DNA from 2 places in the Paraliobacillus sp. JSM ZJ581 genome. Region 2 is predicted to be linked to the other one. Evidence: riboswitches for the same ligand, from Rfam matches in the RefSeq annotation. Region 2 holds a riboswitch; the other holds the start of a gene.
The links. Region 2 has a riboswitch for lysine ahead of dapA (4-hydroxy-tetrahydrodipicolinate synthase). Riboswitches for the same ligand answer to the same signal wherever they lie in the genome.
Positions count from the first base shown of each region.

Region 1: linked by a shared signal. The riboswitch ahead of ACH6CY_RS09505 (Na+/H+ antiporter NhaC family protein) and the one ahead of dapA (4-hydroxy-tetrahydrodipicolinate synthase) in region 2 are both predicted to bind lysine.

Region 1 is NZ_JBISEP010000015.1:4,497-15,448, reverse strand. It holds gene ACH6CY_RS09520 (bifunctional metallophosphatase/5'-nucleotidase) at 543-1,985, shown strand; gene ACH6CY_RS09515 (HD-GYP domain-containing protein) at 2,087-3,166, shown strand; gene yunB (sporulation protein YunB) at 3,227-4,009, shown strand; lysine riboswitch at 4,066-4,242, shown strand; gene ACH6CY_RS09505 (Na+/H+ antiporter NhaC family protein) at 4,384-5,940, shown strand; gene ACH6CY_RS09500 (sodium-dependent transporter) at 6,141-7,622, shown strand; gene ACH6CY_RS09495 (MetS family NSS transporter small subunit) at 7,642-7,740, shown strand; gene ACH6CY_RS09490 (M23 family metallopeptidase) at 7,792-8,754, opposite strand; gene ACH6CY_RS09485 (YutD family protein) at 8,964-9,239, shown strand; gene ACH6CY_RS09480 (flavodoxin domain-containing protein) at 9,650-10,102, shown strand; gene ACH6CY_RS09475 (phosphatidylglycerophosphatase A family protein) at 10,150-10,665, opposite strand; gene ACH6CY_RS09470 (protein kinase family protein) at 10,798-10,952, shown strand, end outside.
Region 2 is NZ_JBISEP010000001.1:96,246-107,197, reverse strand. It holds gene ACH6CY_RS00600 (GNAT family N-acetyltransferase) at 1-451, opposite strand, end outside; gene ilvA (threonine ammonia-lyase IlvA) at 681-1,940, shown strand; gene cysK (cysteine synthase A) at 2,067-2,987, shown strand; gene ACH6CY_RS00585 (hypothetical protein) at 3,131-3,448, shown strand; gene ACH6CY_RS00580 (hypothetical protein) at 3,441-3,977, shown strand; gene ACH6CY_RS00575 (hypothetical protein) at 4,074-4,232, shown strand; gene ACH6CY_RS00570 (aliphatic sulfonate ABC transporter substrate-binding protein) at 4,249-5,247, opposite strand; gene ACH6CY_RS00565 (ABC transporter permease) at 5,275-6,027, opposite strand; gene ACH6CY_RS00560 (ABC transporter ATP-binding protein) at 6,029-6,799, opposite strand; gene ACH6CY_RS00555 (YaiI/YqxD family protein) at 6,910-7,356, opposite strand; gene ACH6CY_RS00550 (CvfB family protein) at 7,457-8,314, shown strand; gene dapA (4-hydroxy-tetrahydrodipicolinate synthase) at 8,369-9,256, opposite strand; lysine riboswitch at 9,378-9,563, opposite strand; gene ACH6CY_RS00540 (IDEAL domain-containing protein) at 9,821-10,204, shown strand; gene htpG (molecular chaperone HtpG) at 10,317-10,952, shown strand, end outside.

The DNA.
Region 1 (10,952 bases), on a different contig from region 2:
TAACTGAATGGTCTTTTGGAGGTGAAATTATTGAGCAAACTGTTGTGCAATCATTTCATGTGAATTCTCTAACTTCATTGTTTCGATTTTGATTTCTTGTGTAGTTGTAATTTCTTTCTTGAAAATCATTTGCTTTTCTCTTTTCAAGAAAAATGTTATGGTATATAAAGAAAGAGTTTTTCGAAAAACGAACAACTCTATATATTATAATTTTATCAATTAGTGTGAATGAAAAGTCTCAATGTAGTTTAATTGCATATGTTAATTGCTCTTTGTTTTCGTGCTAACTTTATACCAAGTCTAATTGATATTTAATGATGAAGCTATAATGTCAAACGTTATATTAACAGGTAATTTGACTGCGTTTTATAGTTAATGATTTTTTTTAGTCATTAGTTACGAGATGGAAGGTTCAATCCGTTAATAAAAATATAGTAAGAAGTTGAGTCCGATGATTATCGGGCTCTTTTCTTTAAATTATAAATAGATAATCGCTTTCAAAAGAAAGGATGCTAAAATATAATGAGAAGTAGCGAATATCAGTGAATAAGAAACAGTGGAACCTACTAAAGGGGTATGAACAAATGGAAGAACAGTTATTTTTGTATTATACAAGTGATTTACATAGCCATTTTGAAAATTGGCCTAAAATTGTTTCTTTTATAAAAGAAAAACGAGCAAAACATTTAAAAGAAAAGCAACATATGCTCTTATTAGATAATGGAGATCACCTAGATCGTGTACATCCGATGTCTGAAGCCCTATTAGGACAAGGAAATGTATCTTTATTAAATCAAGCGAATTATGATGTCGTAACATTAGGGAATAATGAAGGGATTACACTAAACCATGACAGCTTGTATCAACTATATGATGAAGCGGATTTTTCAATTGTTTGTGCAAATTTACATAGTAGTGATGGGGATAACCCTGATTGGCTCCGTGCAACAACTTATAGAGAAACGGGTTCAGGTTTAACAATAGGCATCATCGGTCTAACTGCCCCTTTCTATGCTTTTTATGAACCACTTCGTTGGACAGTAGAAGATCCATATGAGGCATTAGAACGAGAAATAGAACAATTAACAAAGCAAGCAGATATTATTATATTATTATCTCATCTTGGTATAAATGATGATGAACAAATAGCAAAAAATTACCCAATGATAGATGTAATTGTTGGTGGACATACCCATCATTTGTTTCGAAATGGAAAAGAAGTGAATCAATCGATTTTAACTGCAGCTGGAAAATTTGGTCACTTTGTCGGAGAGGTAATTCTAACCTGGGACCATACCCAAAAGAAATTAGTTAATAAGCAAGCATATGCAACACAAATTGATCACTTGTCAGATGATAAGGAATCGGCTCAATTAATCCAAGAGCAAACAATACGTTCGAATCAGTTGTTGGATCAACGAATAGCTAATCTGCAGCATCCACTAGAAGTAGAATGGTACCGAATAACTATGATTTTACAACGATTAACAGATACATTACTCGATTGGACCAAAGCTGATTTTGCTATGTTAAATGCAGGGTTATTACTAGAGTCACTTCCAGCTGGTGAAGTGAACTATGCTACTGTTCATCGAATTTGTCCACATCCGATTAACCCGTGCGTTGTTCAATTAACTGGTAAGGAATTAATAGAAGTTATTCGTGGTGTTTTAACTAAAACGTTTATGGAATTAAAAGTTGAAGGTTATGGATTTCGTGGTGAGGTAATTGGAAAAATGACATTTGCTGGATTAGAACTTGATTCCAAGATAGATATAGAAGGAAATGAAGTGTTGAAAACTGTCACCTGTAATCAAAAGCCGTTAGATATGAACCGAACCTATAGTTTAGCACTAGCAGATATGTTTACGTTCGGACAATTATTACCTGAAATTGCTCGATCAACCTCGAAGGAATTTTTTGTGCCTGAATTTATGCGCGATTTACTTGTACAAACTTTAATGAAATATGCCGGTAATGATTAAAAAGTCACAGATTATATAAAAATAATGTAGATTATTGTTTGAAAATTTGATACTATTTGTGGTAGTTGAGTTAGATTATTGCTTTTAGTTAGGAGAGCGTTATGAGATTAGTTGCTACGAGGTCCATTAAAGAGGGTTCAGAATTAGCTAAACCAATATTTAATGATAAAGGCAAAGTGCTGATTCAAAAGAATATGAAATTGACAAGTGGAATGGTCTATCGCTTACGAGAACTAGGTATTACCTATGTGTATATAAAAGATGAAATGACTGAAGATATTTTAGTTCCTTCACCGATTTCGGAAGAACTACGTATCGAAGCGGTACAAACAGTGAAACAATCATTTGCAACGTATCAAGATATGGATCTAGGAAATAAGTTGCATTTGATAGATAAAACGAATGAGAACATGTCAAAAGTTGTTGATTCGATGATCGATCAGTTAAGAGATGATCAAGAAGTGTTAACTGTTATGTCTCATATATTAATTAGTGATGATTACTTATTCTCTCATTCTGTTAACGTAACGATGTATGCTTTAGCCCTTGCAACAGAATTGAAACTACCTGCTAAACAAATCCATCAATTAGGCCTAGGTGCGATGCTACATGATGTTGGTAAAATGTTTATTTCAGAGGAAATATTAAATAAAACTGGAAAATTAAATGATAAAGAATTTGAAATGATTAAATCACATACGGAAAAAGGATTTAACTATTTGCGACAATCCACAGCACTCCCGTTATTAGTAGCACATTGTGCGTATCAGCATCATGAACGTTTAGATGGTTCGGGTTATCCAAGGGGAATTAAAGAAAAAGATATTCATCCGTTTGGAAAAATATTAGCAGTCGCTGATGTGTTTGATGCTGTTACAAGTAACCGCATTTATCGTGATGCGATGCTTCCTCATGAAGGGCTGGAAATATTGTATGCAGGAAGTGGCTCACTTTACGATCAAGAAATTGTTCGTACGTTTAAAAATACAATTGCCGTTTTTCCAAATGGATCGACTATTCGTTTGAATGATAATCGTATTGCGATAGTAGTTAAACAAAATCATCTTATGTATGAAAGACCGATTGTTCGTGTAATTAAAGAGCAAGAACAAAATATTACTCCTTATGATATTGATTTGTCTAAGGAACTTAATCTAACAGTGATTGATTACGCAATTTAGATTAAACAAAAGATGTCTACCCTCTAATATAGCGCATATGCTCTAATAGGGGGGATTTTTGTGTGGAAAAAAACACGGGTAAAACGTCAGCGAAAACCACCTGCTACTCGTCAGTTGCTTTTTTTAACGGCTGTACTGTTCGTAGTGCTCACTTCAATTAGTCTGATAATTGTAAATAAAGGTATTAAACCAGTTTTATTAGACATTGCTGAAACAAAAAATAAACAATATGCAAATATGGCGATGGGCATTGCAGTGAATAAAAAATTGAATGAAGATTTGCAAGTAGAAGATTTAATTGAGTTTCAATATGGTGATGACGGACAAGTGGTTAGTTACAAAATTAACGCAGCAATGGAAAATCGTGTGCAGCGGAATATTCAATATCGGGTAGAAAATTTCATTCATCAATTAGAGCAAGGGGTTGTTCCAGATACGAGTGCTCCATTAGATGTTGATATCGAACAACAAGAACAATCAACGTCAGAAACGATCCAACAAAAATCGAATTTGATTGAGATCCCTCTGGGCCAAGTATTAAACCTTCCGTTACTGGCAAATTTAGGTCCGAAGATACCAGTTAATCTTGAACTAGTGGGGTATGTTAGTACTGAAGTAGAGACGAAGGTAACGGGTGTTAAAATTAATAGTATACACATTGAGCCAACCGTACATATTGAAGTTGAAATAAGAACGATTATTCCTTTTGGTACGAAGACGGCTCACATAAAGCAAGAAATCCCAATTGGTAGTGGTGGATATAATGGTGAGGTGCCACAATTTTATAATAATAATGGTGATGTAGATCCAAATTTATCTATTCCAGTAGACCCCTTGCAATAATCATGCTAAATTGGTAGAATATTGAGAGGAAAAAAGAATTAAAAACCTTATCAGATCGATGAGATAGAGGCGCAATATAAAATGAGTAAACTATTGGAGTTGACAACGAAGATGATAGTTAAAAGGATTATATTGCCGAAGTGGGTTATTGCATTTGTCAGTGCTTCCTTACTGGTATATTTTTGAATAAAAGATATACTGTCATGTCTTTCACGTGATGAACTGTTGATCGAATCAAAGATAATTTATTGAACTATCATTTGTTGTAAATTATGCAAAAACAGTAATAGGTTTATTTCTATTACTGTTTTTTTTGATGCCTGAAAACAGTGCAAAAAGAGAAATTCTTTAATTTAATTTGAGGAGGTAATGATGTGGAGGGAACAATTTATTCATTAATCCCTGCTGTTCTAATGCTCGTGCTTGTACTTTTAACAAGAAAAATTTTATTATCATTAGGTACTGGTATTGTTGTGGGGGCCCTTTTATTACATCAATTTAATATAATAGATAGCTTCGAACAAATTTGGCTTGTTTTTCGTGATATTTTTTATGTCATTGGTGAGGGATGGAATCTAAGTAAAATATATTTGCTCGCATTTTTATTGTTATTAGGCATTACAACCGCATTTATGACAGCATCCGGTGGGAATAAAGCGTTTGGAGAATGGGCAATACGTCGTGTGAAAACAAGGAAAGGGGCGCAATTGATTCCATCTGTATTAGGTATTCTAATCTTTATCGATGACTATTTTAATAGTTTGGCAGTAGGACAAGTAGCACGTCCGGTGACTGATCGATTTAAAGTATCTCGAGCGAAATTGGCTTATATCATTGATTCAACCTCAGCACCAATTACGGTTATTACGCCAATATCGAGTTGGGGAGCATTTATTATTGGTACATTAGGTTCTATTTTTGCAGCAGCGGGAATAACGGAATATCAACCGCTAGAAGCATTTGTTCGAATGATTCCGCTAAACTTTTATGCTTTTGCAGCTATCTTATCTGTTTTTATTGTTGCTATATTTAATTTTAATTTTGGTTTAATGCGAAAACATGAAGATAAAGCAATGGCTACTGGAGAATTATTTGATACGTCGAAAGAAAATGTTGCTGGTGATTTAAAATCGAAGTTAACTCCGAATAAAGATGGGAAGATACGTCATTTGTTACTTCCTATAGGCATACTCGTACTAATAACAGTTATTTCAATGCTTATAACTGGTTATTTAGGAACAGAAGGACAAGTAACTATTTTCACTTTATTTGCAAATACAAATGTAAATTTATCTTTATTTGCAGGAGGATTAGCGACTGTATTCGTTTCGTTATTTCTAAGTCTAAAGCAAGGTTCTTCCACATCCACGACGATTTTAATTTTTAAAGAGGGTATTAAATCGATGCTCCCAGCTATATATATTTTAATTCTTGCGTGGATGATCGGATCGATTATTAATTTAATTGGTACTGGAGATTATTTAGCTGAGGTTGTTGAGCGTCTATCTTTCAATGCGAATTATTTACCTATATTATTATTTATCGTTGCTGGTTTTATGGCTTTATCTACAGGAACATCGTGGGGCACATTTGGTATTATGTTACCTATAGCAGCCCAAATTGCAATTGCCTATGATATTGATTTAGTATTACCTGCAATGTCTGCTGTTTTAGCAGGGTCTGTTTTTGGCGATCATTGTTCACCAATTTCCGATACATCGATTCTTTCATCAACAGGGGCGGGTTCAAACCACATTGATCATGTATTAACACAGATACCATATGCCTTTATGAGTGCTTTGGCAGCTGGAGTAGGCTATCTTGTTTATGGTTTTACACAACAAACCTTTGTTTCGCTAATAGCTACTATCATTGTTATTGTTCTCCTCTTGTTCATACTAGGCTCGATTGTTAACAAGAAACGAGCGTAAAAAAAGAGTTGTCCGAAATATTACGGACAACTCTTTTTTTGGTGAAAACAGCATATACACAAAATAGTCATAATTTTCTTTTTGACATGTGTAAGTAGTCTCGCTATAATCAATAAATATCAGAAAAAAATAAAAATTTAAAACATTCTACATTGTTTTATTTTCAGAAAATTTGAATAGTTGAAGAGGGGGAATTATACATGGAAAATCGTTCACAATGGGGAACACGTTTAGGTTTCTTACTTGCAGCGATGGGATCGGCGATTGGGCTAGGAAATATTTGGCGTTTTCCAGCTACTGCTTATGAAAATGGTGGAGGTGCATTTTTTCTCCCGTATTTATTTGCATTAATAACAGCAGGGATACCGCTTTTAATAATGGAGTATACGATTGGTCACAAGTATCGTAGTTCAGCACCTCGGGCTTTTAGGCGGATAAGTAAAGGGATGGAATGGGTTGGTTGGTGGCAGATTGCTATTTCTTTTATCATTTCAACCTATTATCCAATTATTGTTGCTTGGGCAGCAATGTATGCTTATTTTTCTTTCAGTCAACGTTGGGGTGATGATCCTACCGCATTTTTCGTAGGTGATTTTTTACAAGTTTCTGAAGCTGGTACATTCGGCTCTATGGTTCCATCTGTTTTGTTTCCATTATTAGCAATATGGGTGATTGTTTTTATTATTCTCGGATTTGGCGTAAAAAAAGGGATTGAAGCAGCAAACAAAATTTTTATTCCATTATTGGCAATTATATTTATCATTATTGTTATACGTGCTGTAACACTTCCAGGAGCAGTAGAAGGTTTAGAGGCATTCTTTGCACCTGATTGGTCTTCTATTATGGATGGATCAGTATGGGTATCGGCTTACGGTCAAATATTCTACAGCTTGTCGATTGCATTTGCGATTATGATTACTTATTCTTCTTATTTACCTAAAAAATCTGATATTACAAACAACGCATTTATTACTGGCCTAGCAAATTCATCTTTCGAGTTACTTGCTGGTATTGGTGTTTTTGCGGCTTTAGGATTTATGGCATCACAAACAGATCAAGCAATTGCTGATGTTGCTACAACTGGTGTAGGTCTTGCATTTATGGTTTTTCCTGAAATTATTAGTCAGATGCCTGCCTCAGGATTGTTTGGTGTGTTATTCTTTGCCTCTTTACTATTAGCGGGATTATCTTCATTGATATCTATTTCAGAAACGTATATTGCAGGTATACAAGAAAAATTTAATGTGTCACGTGGTGTCGCTGTTACAATTGGTGGAGGACTTGCCGCGCTTGTATCATTACTTTATGCAAATCAAGGTGGATTAAATCTATTAGATACAGTTGATTATTTTATTAATAATTATGGTGTTGCTTTAGCTGGATTGTTTGAAGTGGTAGCCATTGCTTGGTTTGCTAGGTCACTTAAGGACTTACAACGTTATGCGAATGATGTTTCCGATATTAAGTTAGGATCTTGGTGGAGATTTTGTCTTTCTGTCATTACGCCAATTGTTTTAGGGTATATGATGTTACAGAATTTAAGCACGGATCTAGAAATTAATTATGCTGGTTACCCATATAAGTTTTTATTTCGCTTTGGTTGGATGGTTGCTTTAGGTGCAATATTTATTGGTCCATTAATGACAATCAAAAAATGGCCTAACAAACAAGACAATAAGTAAATGAAAGGATGAGTGAAACATGTCAGTTTCAGCAATTGCAATGTTTATCATAGGGGCGGTTGTTATTTGGGGTGGATTAGCTGCTAGCATAACCTATGCGATAATTAAATCAAAATAAATTGATTAGAGACTGGGAAACGTAGATCAACAACGTTTGTCCCAGTCTTTTCTATTTGTTTCTTGCTTGCTGCTCCCACCTTTTTAAGTGTGGATAAGGGTCAAAAGCCCATTCACTATATCCGTTGTCTTTATACATGCCGTAATGCAAATGTGGAGGGAATTTTCCCGAAGTTCCAGGTGGACCATAGCCAGATGAACCAACAGAACCTATTACATCACCTGGCTTAATTACATCACCAACAGCTAACCCATCTGTAAAGCCATTCAAATGTGCATAATAATGATACGTATTATAGATATCACGGATACCGATTCGCCAACCACCAAATCGGTTCCAACCTACAATTTCAACAATCCCATATCTACTAGCTTTTACAGGTGTCCCATAACTTGCGAAAATATCTGTTCCTTCATGAATCCTCCTACCACCAAACCCTCGTGCATCTCCCCATGTGCTACGGTAAGTATAGTTATATTGTAATGGAATTGGAAAATCACTATCGTCGAGATTAATTGTGCCAAAAGTATTGTATACAAGAGCGATTTGCTCAATAGATTTTACAGTAAGTGCACGGTTATAGTAATTCCATAATGCAATGTTAATATCTTGTTTCGATGTTCCATAACGTGCAATCCATTTGGCCATGCTGTAAAGCACATCTTCATCATTAGTCCGTTCAACAAGTCCATCACCATCTCCGTCTTGCCCAATTCCTTCATTGACACTTATTATTTCGGCGTTTGAAAGATGATCAGGATTAGTGACGCCAAACCAAAGTGTTTCTGGAATGTCAATAGAAATTAAGTTGTTCTCAGATTTGTCTTTTTTAATATTGGATTCATATTGATTAATTGCAGCTAAGTAATACCAAGGTATTTGTGTTAAGGCTGCTGTTTTTTTAAATAAAGCTAATTTAGCTGCAATAGCTTCTGACTCTTTATCATTAGCTATTACCTGGGAAATAAAAAAAGGAAAAATGATACAAAATATAAGTAATGTTTTCTTTAACATGGTTCCGACCTCCTTGCACAATTAACATATATGTTAGTATGTGCAAGAATAAAAAAACAATAAATGGTAAAATAATCCGATAATATTCATTGTTTTAATATACAACTTTACTTATTCATCTAGTTTTTTTTATCTAAATTATGATAAACTAATTGAACATACATCTTTATTATTTGCTCATTTGATGCTTTAAAGGAGAAGAGTAGTATATGATTGAAGTGCAAGGAAGAACATACGAAATAATTGAAGAAAGCAAATCAGGTTTTGATGAGAAAGCGTTTGAAGAACGATATAGTGATATTTTAACAAAGTACGATTTTATTGTAGGCGATTGGGGATATGAACAACTCCGGTTAAAAGGATTTTATGATGATCAAAGTCCCAAAGCGACTTTTGATACGAAATTTAGTACAGTAGAAGACTATTTATATGAGTACTGTAACTTTGGTTGTGCGTATTTTATAGCGAAACGCATCGATAAATAATCGGTGTGTTTTAATTTTTTTAGAACATTCAAAAAATGCTGTTATATTGATTTGAAAAATAGGTTATATTTCAGTGAATAGTTGCTTTTTTATTATGTCTTTCTACTAATTTTAAATGATTGATCAGCATAACAGAGGATCTATGTCACCACTGTACTAATTTAACTACATTATAATTGACATTGAAAATCATTATCAATTATAATGTTGTAGAACAATATGTGAATACTTATTGGGAAAGGCAATGAAATAAGTGAAGCAACCTATGCTTTGTTTTCATATAGATGAAAAGAAAATAAACAAATATATTTACAAATGTTTCGGTTATTTTTTTCAAAAAAAGTGTGTTTCATTTTATGAGTTTTTTGTGAAGAAAAGAATAAATAAGTGCATCAAAGGGAGGGTTCAATATGAAAAGTATAATCATTTTATATGCAAGCATGACTGGAAATACAGAAGAAATAGCTGAGATCATCGAGTCACATATTGAAAAACAAGGAATAAAAGTGGAACGATATCAAATTGGTTTTGATGCGTTTGAAATAGATCAGTTGTTTGATACGGATGGTGTACTAATTGGTACATATACAGATGGTGATGGTGATCTTCCATTTGAAGCAGAGGATTTATATGATGAATTGGAACAACTTGATTTAACTGGGATAACGTTTGGTCTATTCGGTTCTTGTGACTCCATGTATACTTATTACGGTGGTGCAATTGATTCGTTCGCAAAATTAGTGCAAGAACGAAAGGGTAACCTAGTAGTTTCTCCGTTAAAAATTGAGCTCTCGCCAGAAATTGAAGATATTAAAACTTGCGAATCGTTTGCAGAGGCATTTATTGAAAATAGTATGAAGTAAAAAGAAACAGGTATACATTAATAACCTGTTTCTTTTTATCCAAATGTTTATTCTTCATCTAAATCTTCATCCTCTGCGACACTATGTGCTAGACGACTAGAAGCAGCTGCGGCAATAGCTCCTACTATATCATCCAAGAAAGTATGACATTGCCCAGTTGATTTATCATTTAATTTCTTTAAAATACCTGGTTTTTGCTTATCAATGTATCCATAGTTTGTAAACCCAATGGAACCATAAACATTGACTATAGAAAAAGCAATGATTTCATCAACACCATATAAGCTTTCATCTACTTCAATGGTTTCTTGTAATGGTGAAGCAAGCTGCTTCTTTTCTGCAAGAATATCCAATTGAATTCCAGTCAAAATGGCATTTTGTACTTCACGCTTACCTAACACTTTTTCCACATTGTACATACAATTCTCCATTGTTAAATCGTCATGATATTTACTTTGCAAATAGTAAACGAGCTCACCAATATCCTCAATGGTTACACCACGTTCATATAGCCAATCTCTTGCTTTTTGTTCTAATGCTGTTCGTGATCTTTGTTTCATCATAATATTATCCCACCATCCATTTACAAACTTTTACCTTTACTATACCCTTCTACAGTTAATTCAAACAAATAGAAACGGTTCTTTTCTAAAGAGTTGATACGTAAAGTATACCATCAGAAAGGAGCGTGTATAATGGATATTATACATCAATATGTACCATATTTTAATGGGGATTTAGTAAAAGTTGGTGATCGACAGGCTTATTATGTTGAAGGATACTACTATTTCATTATTCCTACTGATGACATAGAGCATGTTCACATGGAACAAAGTTGGTTTGCGAATCA
Region 2 (10,952 bases):
TGTAAACAAATTCTCGATATTTAATAAAACCATTCCTTTTGTAAAAATTCTTTGCTATTTCGTTATTGAACCAATAATCTAATTCAATCTTGTTAATACCATTTTCTTTCGCAATTTCAGTAATTTCGTTAATCAAAACAGTACCGTAGCCTTTATTTTTTTCACTTTCAGAGATACTTATTTGATGCACATATACCGATTTATAGGCTTTTTTAAAGGTGTTGTCTGGATAATTCTTAAATTCTATCCAAGCATAGCCTAGAGGTAGGTTGTCGTCCTCCAACAGAAGGAAAATGAATTCTTCTTTATTAATGATTTTTTGAAAGAATGTCTTAATTCCATCATAATTATATTTTTTGATGTATTCAGGATATAGATTTTCGTGTACATCGTGAACATATTTGTTCAATTTAGCGACTAATTCAAAATCGTTTGTTCTGCTAACTTTCATATTCTTTTCCCCTATATGAAAATATTCCCACAATTGAATTTTAACATACAATGACTTTGTAGATTTAAAACGTCCAAAAACTTTAATGTGTTATCACCATATAAGGGTTATTTTACTTAGTTGTCTTTTCTCATTTTCTGAAAAAAGTTAGTTGTGCTAGTTTTCTAATTTATCTGAATATGATAGTATTAATCTAACTATTTTTTTGCAGGAAGGATTCTAATGAATGATGAGCACAAAAGCAAATACGATCCAAATTAAAGATATTATTATTGCGCACCAAAATTTAAAAGATGTCGTTCAAAAAACACCTCTACAAAGAGATCCAATATTGTCTGAAAAATATCAATGTAATGTTTATTTGAAAAGAGAAGATCAACAAGTGGTTCGTTCATTTAAGATAAGAGGCGCTTATAACCTAATGCAAAGTTTATCTCAAGAAGAATTGAAAAATGGGGTAGTTTGTGCGAGTGCAGGAAATCATGCACAAGGTGTTGCATATTCTTGTAAAGCATTGAAGGTAAAGGGTAAAATTTTTATGCCGACTACGACTCCAAGACAGAAAGTAAAGCGCGTTAGTTTCTTCGGTGGAGAGTTTGTTGAAATTATTTTGATTGGTGACACCTTTGATGATGCTTACCATGAGTCGAAATCTTATTGTGACGAACATGATATGTCATTCATACATCCGTTTGATGACTATCGAACGATTGTTGGTCAAGGAACGATAGGCTTAGAAGTGTTAAATGGGATGGAAGAGCCGATATCACATATTTTCATGTCGGTTGGTGGAGGTGGACTAATCTCAGGTGTAGGCTCGTATATTAAAAATATTAGTCCTTCGACGCAAGTAGTTGGGGTAGAGCCTGCAGGAGCACCATCTATGCAACAATCTCTCATGCATAAAAAGGTAGTAAAGCTTGAGCAAGTGGATAAATTTGTAGATGGAGCAAGTGTACAGCAAGTTGGGCATTTAACCTATGAAATTGCCAAAGAAGTGATTGATGACATTGCCATTGTGCCTGAGGGGAAGGTATGTAGTACATTATTAAATTTATATAATGAAAATGCTATTGTTGCTGAACCAGCTGGAGCTATGCCAGTTGCAGCATTAGATCAATACAAAGATCAAATTAAAGGAAAGAATGTAGTCTGTGTAGTAAGTGGTGGAAATAATGATATTGATCGGATGCAAGACATTAAAGAGCGCTCCTTAATCTATGAAGGGTATAAGCATTATTTTATTGTGAATTTTCCCCAAAGAGCAGGAGCTTTGCGAGAGTTTCTAAGTGAAGTATTAGGTGAGACAGATGATATTACACGGTTTGAATATACGAAGAAGAATAATAGAGATAAAGGTCCGGTTTTAGTTGGTATTGAATTAAAACATCAAAGTGATTACCAGCCATTAATTGCACGAATGGAGCAAAACGGTTTCACTTATATTGAAATAAATAAAGATGAAGATTTATTTCATTTACTCATTTGACAAAGGAATTTTTTCCTTTGTCTTCTTTCTATGAAATAATAGCGTTGCAAATGAGAAATTGTTATAATTATAGCAGAGTAAAATGATATGTTTTGTTATGATTAACAATGAAAGGTTGGAACAATGATGCGAGTAGTTAATAATATGACTGAGTTAATAGGAGAAACACCTATTGTTAAATTAAATCGATTAGTGCCAGAAGATGCGGCCGATGTTTATGTTAAATTAGAAATGTTTAATCCTTCTAAAAGCGTTAAGGATAGAGCAGCTTATAATATGATCAAAGTTGCAGAAGAAAAAGGGGTGTTAAAACCCGGTGCAACAATTATTGAACCAACAAGTGGAAATACAGGAATCGGATTAGCAATGACAGCAGCTGCCAAAGGCTACAAAGCCATTTTGGTTATGCCTGATAATATGACAAAGGAACGAATAAATATTTTAAAAGCATACGGTGCTGATGTTGTACTAACACCAAGTGATGAAAAAATGCCAGGTGCAATTAAAAAAGCAAAGCAGTTAGTTTCAGAAATATCGAATAGCTTCATGCCACAACAGTTCGAAAATTCCGCAAACCCAGACATTCACCGAACAACAACTGCACAAGAAATTTATCAGCAAATGGACAAAAAAATTGATGCATTTGTTGCTACTGCTGGTACTGGTGGTACAATTACTGGAACAGGAGAAACATTAAAAGAACTTTTACCGGATATTTATATTATGGTAGTTGAACCTAAAGGATCTCCTGTGCTTTCTGGAGGAAAACCAGGTAAGCATAAACTAGTCGGCACTAGTCCTGGTTTTATTCCAGAAATTTTGAATACATTGATATACAATGAGATCATGCCAATTCAAGATGATGAGGCAATAAATATGTTTAAGCAACTAGGGGAGAAAGAAGGGATTTTTATTGGTCCTTCTGGAGCTGCAGCCGTTTTCGCAGCAATTGATCTTGCCAAACGATTAGGAAAAGGAAAACGTGTCGTTTGTATCGCACCAGATACAGGAGAACGATATTTGAGTATGAATTTATTTGATGAGTAAAAATAGATATGACGTTAGAACAGATACCACTAAATTAGCATTAGCTATTTTGGTGGTATTTTTCTATTGATGAAATATTTTACTATTAATTCTGCTAAATTTATTATTTAATATAATATAGAAACGTAGAAAGGTTGGTTAAAATGAAAAGAAAAAAATTATGGATTGCGATATTAGTCGTAATTATTTTAGTTGGCAGTTTCTTTGCGTTTGTAGAATTCAAAAAAAATAGTGTAGAAAATAACGTAGTTGAGTATTTAACAACAGAGAAAAACATGTCCGAGGATGAAATAGTATCTAGTAAACCCTTTATCGCTAACTTGAGTGGTAATAAAAACTTTATGGTTAGTATCAAATTAAAAAATGATGCTAAAACATATTACTATTATCAAAATGAAGATAATAAAATAATAATGGAATCTTATACGGAAGATGGAGAAGAACATGTTGTAGATGAATAAATCATATGTAAAGGGAAGTGCTTATATCAAGCATAAAGATACGTTTATTATAAGTTTTCTATTGTTTTATTTATACTTAAGTGGGTGTGGAACAAAAAATAAAATAGATTTCTATAAGGAAACGGAAAATACGGATCTATCTAAAGAAGCAATAGAAACGGTATCGATTGGTTCAAAAGAAAAGGAAGTAATAAGTGCATTCGAAAAGCCAGATTTAACGAAAAAATCAAAAAACACAAAATCCACTTACCTTATTTATGGAAACGCTTTGGAATTCAAAATAGTCGAAGGCATTGTTGAAAGATATTCTTTCACAAATAGAAAATACCAAACTGATAAAGGAATATACATCGGTAGTTCAAAAGAAGATGTGATAGAAGCATATGGAGATAGCTATTATGAAACAACGGATACAGGTGCAAATATAATCGGCTATTTTGACAAAAGCAATCAAATAAATATTGAATTTTCATTGGATAGTGATGTAATTGGCATCTTAGTAACAGGTATAAATAGAGATATTAAATAATCAATCTAAGCCTCTCTATGTTATAATAAATATAAAAAGGTAGTAGTGCGTTACACGACTATCTTTTCCAGTTTAAAGGTTGAGGATGAGGGAAAAATGACCAAAGTGAAAATGTTAGTTCAAACAAAATACAATGATCAGTTATTACGAGCAGATAAAGAATATGAGGTACCTGATGAAACAGCAAAGCGCTGGGATCAAAGCAGGCTAGCGGTAATTGTAGATGAAAAACAAGAAAACAAGGCGTCTAATTAACGCCTTGTTTTCTTGTTTATTTTATAAATTGCGTGTCGATCAAATCAGTAAAATCAGGTTTTTCTTTTAAAAACTTCAAATCAAATGAAGCATCGCCAAATGCCTGAACTTCATCTGCATTTAATTCATAGGTGAAACCAATATTCTCCCACGCACCATCAATTACCTGCTTGCTTAATTCTTGACCAGTTTCTTCTTTAATATCTTTTATCGTAATTTCTTTTGATTTTTCAGGATTATCATTAATAAAAGTAATTGCTTGTTTATGTGCATCAACAATTTTTTGAATGGTATCAAGGTCATTTTTTACTGATTCACCAGAACTTACTAGTACAGATGCAGGTAATGTTTGACCGAAAGAAATTTCATCAGCAGGAATAACGACATTAGCATTTGCTTCTTGCACTAGAACAGAAGCCCAAGGTTCAGGAGCAACTGCGATATCAACTTTACCAGATTCAAACATGGATTGATATTGTGCAGGCTTACCAGTTGAATGCACCATAGATCCGCCAATTCGTTCTGATGTAATACCTTTATCCTTCATATAGGTTTCAAATTGTACATTGTGCGTGCAACCTACACGAGGGGTGATAAATGTTTTTCCTTCAATATCCTCTAGGGTTTGAATACCACTATCCTTCCTTGCTAATACAACCGTTCCACCAGTAGAACCACCTGCAAGTATTTTTACGTCAGTACCTGTTGTATAATTGTTCATTGCTGGTCCTGGCCCAACAAGCCCAGCGTCAATTTCCCCAGTTTTTAATGCGGTCATAAAGGAAGCACCATCTGGAAATGTTTTGTATTTAATCGTTATGTTATCTCCAAGATGCTCTTGATAAAAACCTTCTGCTTTGGCAACCATAGCAGGTACGTGGTTAATATTTGGGAAATACCCAAGTGTTACCGTTTGTGTGTCATTATTATTGGTAGCTGATGAAGAGGATGTACCGCAAGCTACGAGCCCACCTAATAATACGACAAGTAAGATACTTAACATTGCTTTTTTCATTATTTTTCCCCCTTTAAATTTTTTTAGTTATACTAATCCCCAACGTTTGGCTACATTTTTTTCAATACGTTGGAAAATGAGTTGATCAACAATTGAGCCAATAATTCCAATGATTATCATTACCCCAATTACTAGACTCATGTCACCGAAGTCAGATGCATAACGAAGCGTATATCCTAATCCGGGACCTGTACTTAGTAATTCGCCAGCCATAAGTGCTCTCCAGGAAAATGCCCATGCTAGGCGCGAGCCAGTAACAATATACGGAACTGAAGCAGGGAAGATGACTCTTCTAAATAAATCTAATCCATTAGAACCCATTGTCCGCGCAGCTTTTATAAAGAGTGGTTGCACATTTTTAATACCTGTTCGGATGTTTAGCGCCATGACAAATGTTCCACCTAAAATGACAATAAAGATCACGGCTTTTTCATTTAGTCCAAACCACATAATAGCAAGTGGTAACCAGACGATGCTTGGCACACTTTGCAGGGCAAGTAGCATAGCTCCAACTGTATCATCTGCTGTTTTTGATTTAGCAATGATTACGCCAATCGTTGTCCCTAATAGAAGTGCAATACTAAGCCCAATCGCTAGACGACGAAAGCTAGCAATTAAATCGTAAACTAATGTCATATCTTTGACACCATTAAACAGTGCATGAAAAACGCTTAATGGGGAAGGGAATAGCACTTCTGACCACCAATTTAATCCTGATCCAAGACTCCAAAAACCTATTAATATAGTAAAAAACAAGATACGTTTACTGATCGTTTTCATATTACGTTTCCTCGCTTATGACTTTGTCAATCTCGCTTTTTAAATATCCCATAATCTGTGATTCAAGTTTTATCATCTGTTCTTTATATTTTTCTCTAGGCCGTGGAATATCTATTTTGATATCAGTTAAGATTATCCCAGGCTGTGTACCCATAACAATCACTCGATCAGACAATTTTATTGACTCAGTAATGCTATGTGTAATAAAGATAATCGTCTTCTTTGTATCGCGCCAAATATGTTCAAGTTGCACATGTAATCTAGAACGAGTTTGTTCATCTAAAGCACCGAATGGTTCATCCATTAATAATAAACTAGGATTCATAACTAATGCTCTAGCTATAGCGACTCTTTGCTGCATTCCGCCAGAAATTTCATGTGGGTAATGATGTGCATACTTAGATAATTGAACCATTTTTAAATATTTATTGGCTATCTCGTTGGCAGTTGTTTTGTTATGTTCTTTTTTTATAGGGAATATGACATTTTCTATGACAGATAGCCACGGAAACAGCGCTGGTTCTTGAAAAACCATGCCTCGATCTTTGCCAGGTTGGGTAATTGATTTACCTTGTACCTTAATCATTCCAGAAGTTGATGATGTTAATCCTGCTATAATGGAAAGTAAGGTAGATTTGCCACAGCCAGACGGGCCGAGAATAGAAATAAACTCTCCTTCTTCGACAGACAAATGGATATCTTTTAATACCGTACTACATTGTTTACCTGGATGGTAAAATTGCTTATTTAGTTTATCAATAGTTAAAAACATAAAACCGACACCTCATCAACAACACTAGTTAATTATTCCGATTTGTTTAATAGGAATTTAAATAAACTTTAACTTATTACATAAAACGTTGTCAATAGAAAATGCAGTATTTACTGAAAATTAGTTAAAATACCTATTAGTGTTGCTTTAAATTTATCTTTATCTTCTTGCGTTAAACGTTTTGGTCCTTTTGTTCTTATTTTTTTCTTTCTAGCTTGTGCGTGTTGATATCTTACTTCTAATAAATAATCTATATTATCTGCTGTATAGATCAATCCTTTATGGTGTAATGCAAAAGCTTTCTTTTCTAAAGCTAATGAGGCTAGGCCATAATCTTGTGTAATTACTAAATCACCCGCACGCAACATGGAAAGTATGCGATAATCAACTGCTTCACGCTCAGAATCAACATAAATAGAAATGACACCCTCTGGATCAGGATGTGTTGAGAAGTGTGCATAACTTTTAACTAAATATACAAGGATGTTTTTAGGTATCGCTACTTGAATAATTATTTCTTTTACGGGACAGGCATCTGCATCGACATATATCTTCATTTTACTCAACCTTTACTAGATAATTGTTATTTACTATTTTATCAGAGTATAGCTTCGGTTATAATAACATTTAGATGTTGGAATAGAAAGAAGGAGACAGATGAAAAAATTAGCAGCAGGTCAAATTGTTACATTAGATGTCGTAAGTGAAGATGAATCTTCTTTTATACTATCTAACGGAGACGAACAAGTGTTTTATAATAAAAAACGTAACAAAAAGAATTTAGCATTCGATCAAAGCTATGAGGTTTTTCTTTATCAGGAAAAAAAGCAATTGTATGCAACAACAGATCTTCCCAGTGCTCGCACGGATGTATTTGATTGGGCAGTTGTAACAAAAGTACAGTTAGATTTAGGCGTGTTTGTCGATATTGGCACTTGTGTAAGCATCTTAGTTTCTAGTGATGATTTACCTGTTTTCACAACGGCCTGGCCTGAAGTCGGCGATGAACTATATGTTATTTTAGACTTGGATAAGAAGGGGAGGTTACTTGCGAAACCGGTAGCTGAGAGTGATTTTGAGGGGACGTGGGATCATGCACCAGAATCATTATTAGACAAAGATATCGAAGGTAGGGTTTTCAGAACGGATAGAGAAGGTGCTGTATTAATTACAGAAGAAGGATATAGAGGATTTATCCATCGTACAGAGCGAAAAGAAGAACCAAGATTAGGCCAGTGGATAAATGGTCGAGTAATTGCAGTAAAAGAAGATGGTACATTAAACATTTCATTACGGCCTCGAAAAAAAGAGGCTAGGCAAACAGATGCAGCGATCATACTGCAATATTTAGTCGATCATAACGGTGAAATGCCTTTTAATGATAAGACAGATCCAGAAATGATCTATCAAGTATTTCAAATTAGTAAATCTGCTTTTAAACGAGCATTAGGCAAACTAATGAAAGAGAAAAAAATTGAGCAAATAGATGGAAAAACACGTTTATTAAAAGAATAAGTAATTAAAAAACAAGGATGGTTTACTGCAAAAAAAGTGAACCATCCTTGTTTTTTATACAACTTGTTCTTGTTTTGTTATTTGCAACGCTCCTCTTAATCTCACACGTTCCTCTTCAGTTAATGGAATTAAAGGTAAACGAACACTGCCTACGTCTAAACCAATCATACATAATGCTTCTTTTACTGGCGTTGGATTAGGAGCTAAGAATAAAGCTTTCATTGTTGGTAATAACTGTTGATGTAAAAGGCTTGCTTGTCTTTGTTCACCATTCATATAATTAGTGATCATTTGTTGCATTTCATTCCCTATAATATGTGAAGAAACGGACACAACACCTCTACCACCAATAGATAATACAGGTAATGTTAAACTATCATCACCACTGTATAAATCAAAATTCTCTTTTGTTTCATTTATAATTGTTGTCATCATATCTAAATTTCCGCTTGCTTCTTTCATTGAGGTTATATTCTTAATTTTAGATAACCGAATGATTGTTTCTACCGAGAGTCCAACAACACTTCTTCCAGGAATATTATAAAGCATAACAGGTAAACTAGTTGCTTCAGCAATTGTTTTGAAATGTTGATACATTCCCTCCTGAGACGGTTTGTTGTAATAAGGAGTTACTAACATGACACCATCAACCCCTATAGTTTCTGCTTTCTTAGTAAGAACGATTGATGCTTGTGTATTATTTGATCCTGTTCCTGCTATTACTGGAATACGTTTATCAACATGCTGAACAACAAAACGAATAAAATCGACTTTATCGTCTTCTGTTAAAGTTGGAGATTCTCCAGTCGTTCCTGTTATAACAATTCCCTCTGTTCCATTCAATAGTAAATGATTAATGACCTCCTTTGTTTTTTCATAATCAATGTTTCTCTCATCATCAAATGGAGTAACCATAGCGGTTAATAAACGACCAAATTGCATGTAAAATTCACCTCTACTCATAATTTAAAAGTAATCTGCGATGCGATTGAATAGAGCGTATCTCATCATAAAAAAACAGCGACGAAGGACTCGGCGCTGCATCAATTAGTATTTTTATGATGCGTGAGATAGCCCTCCATATAGCATGTAATTACTATATGACAGTACTGTATTTATTCAATAACAGTACCAGTGAATAAAATGATGAACGTTTATTCACTTCGGCAAATTCCCCTTTGAGCTTCAATCATTAGCGTTCATCCGCTTCATAAAGCTTACTATTGGTCTTTGCTCCTCTATACTCACTTCAATGTTCAATTGAAGTTATAGAAATATTAGTCATACTTTATCAAATATTTAAGATAGTTGCAATAGCTTCATTGGGTTTATTCACAAGAAAATTTATTATATTTGTCCAACTATAACTAATCAAGTGCAAATAGATTGACAATCTATTTGTTTCTAAATAAAATATAGCGTAACTATTCATAATTTTTAGTCAAATTATTTAAAGCTATATTTATTGGCATGGATAGTGATTATTATAAAAGGTGGTGGCGTTATATGAGGATAAATAAAGATTCGACAATTCAAATTGGTGATTGGGTTAGGGCGAAGTCAAGTAAAGGGATTTTAATGCACGGATTTGTTGAAAAAACTGAATTCAATCATAATGTTGTCCAAATTCACGTTGTTGCTTGTGATAATAAGATGTTGACGGGACAAAGTATTCAAATTAACCCATCAAAAGTTAATCGTTTAACTAGTGATTTCGCAAAAACGGAGAATCAATTATATATATTAATTAACATGGCACTTGAGACTCGTGATGAAGATTGGTTTCATGAATTAGTTTCACAATGGAACAAAATTAAGAAACGCAAAGAACAAAATATATATCATGTAGATTATGAAAGAAACAATTATAGTACAGATTATCGTTTGTAATAAATTAGCTTGGATTGACAGCTACTCTTATCTATGGTAAATAATTAATGTTAGCACTCTTTTTAACTGACTGCTAAATCTAATTATCTGAAAATAAGAGAGGAGCATAAACATGCCAACGAAACAATTTGAAGCAGAGTCAAAAAGACTATTAGAAATGATGATTAACTCCATTTATTCACAACGAGAAGTTTTCCTTCGAGAATTAATCTCAAATGCTAGTGATGCCATTGATAAGCTATATTATAAGGCGCTAACAGATGAGTCTCTTACATTCAACTCAAAAGATTATTACATAAAAGTAAGTGCTGATAAAGAATCTCGGACCTTAACAATCACTGATACAGGAATTGGGATGACCGAAGAAGAGCTGATTAACAATTTAGGTGTTATAGCAAGAAGTGGTTCATTATCATTTAAAAAAGAAAATGACATTAAAGATGGTCATGATATTATCGGCCAATTTGGTGTAGGATTTTATGCAGCGTTTATGGTAGCTGATGCAGTAACTGTTAAAACGAAAGCACTAAATAGTGATCAAGGTTATTTATGGAGATCAGAAGGCGTTGAGGGCTATAGTATTGAACCTGTAAATAAAACAGATACAGGGACCGAAATTGCGTTAACAATAAAAAAGAGTACAGATGAAGATGATTTTGACCAATTTTTAGATGTTGATCAATTAAAGTCAATTATTGTTAAATATTCCGATTTTATTCGTTACCCTATTAAAATGGACATTGTCACT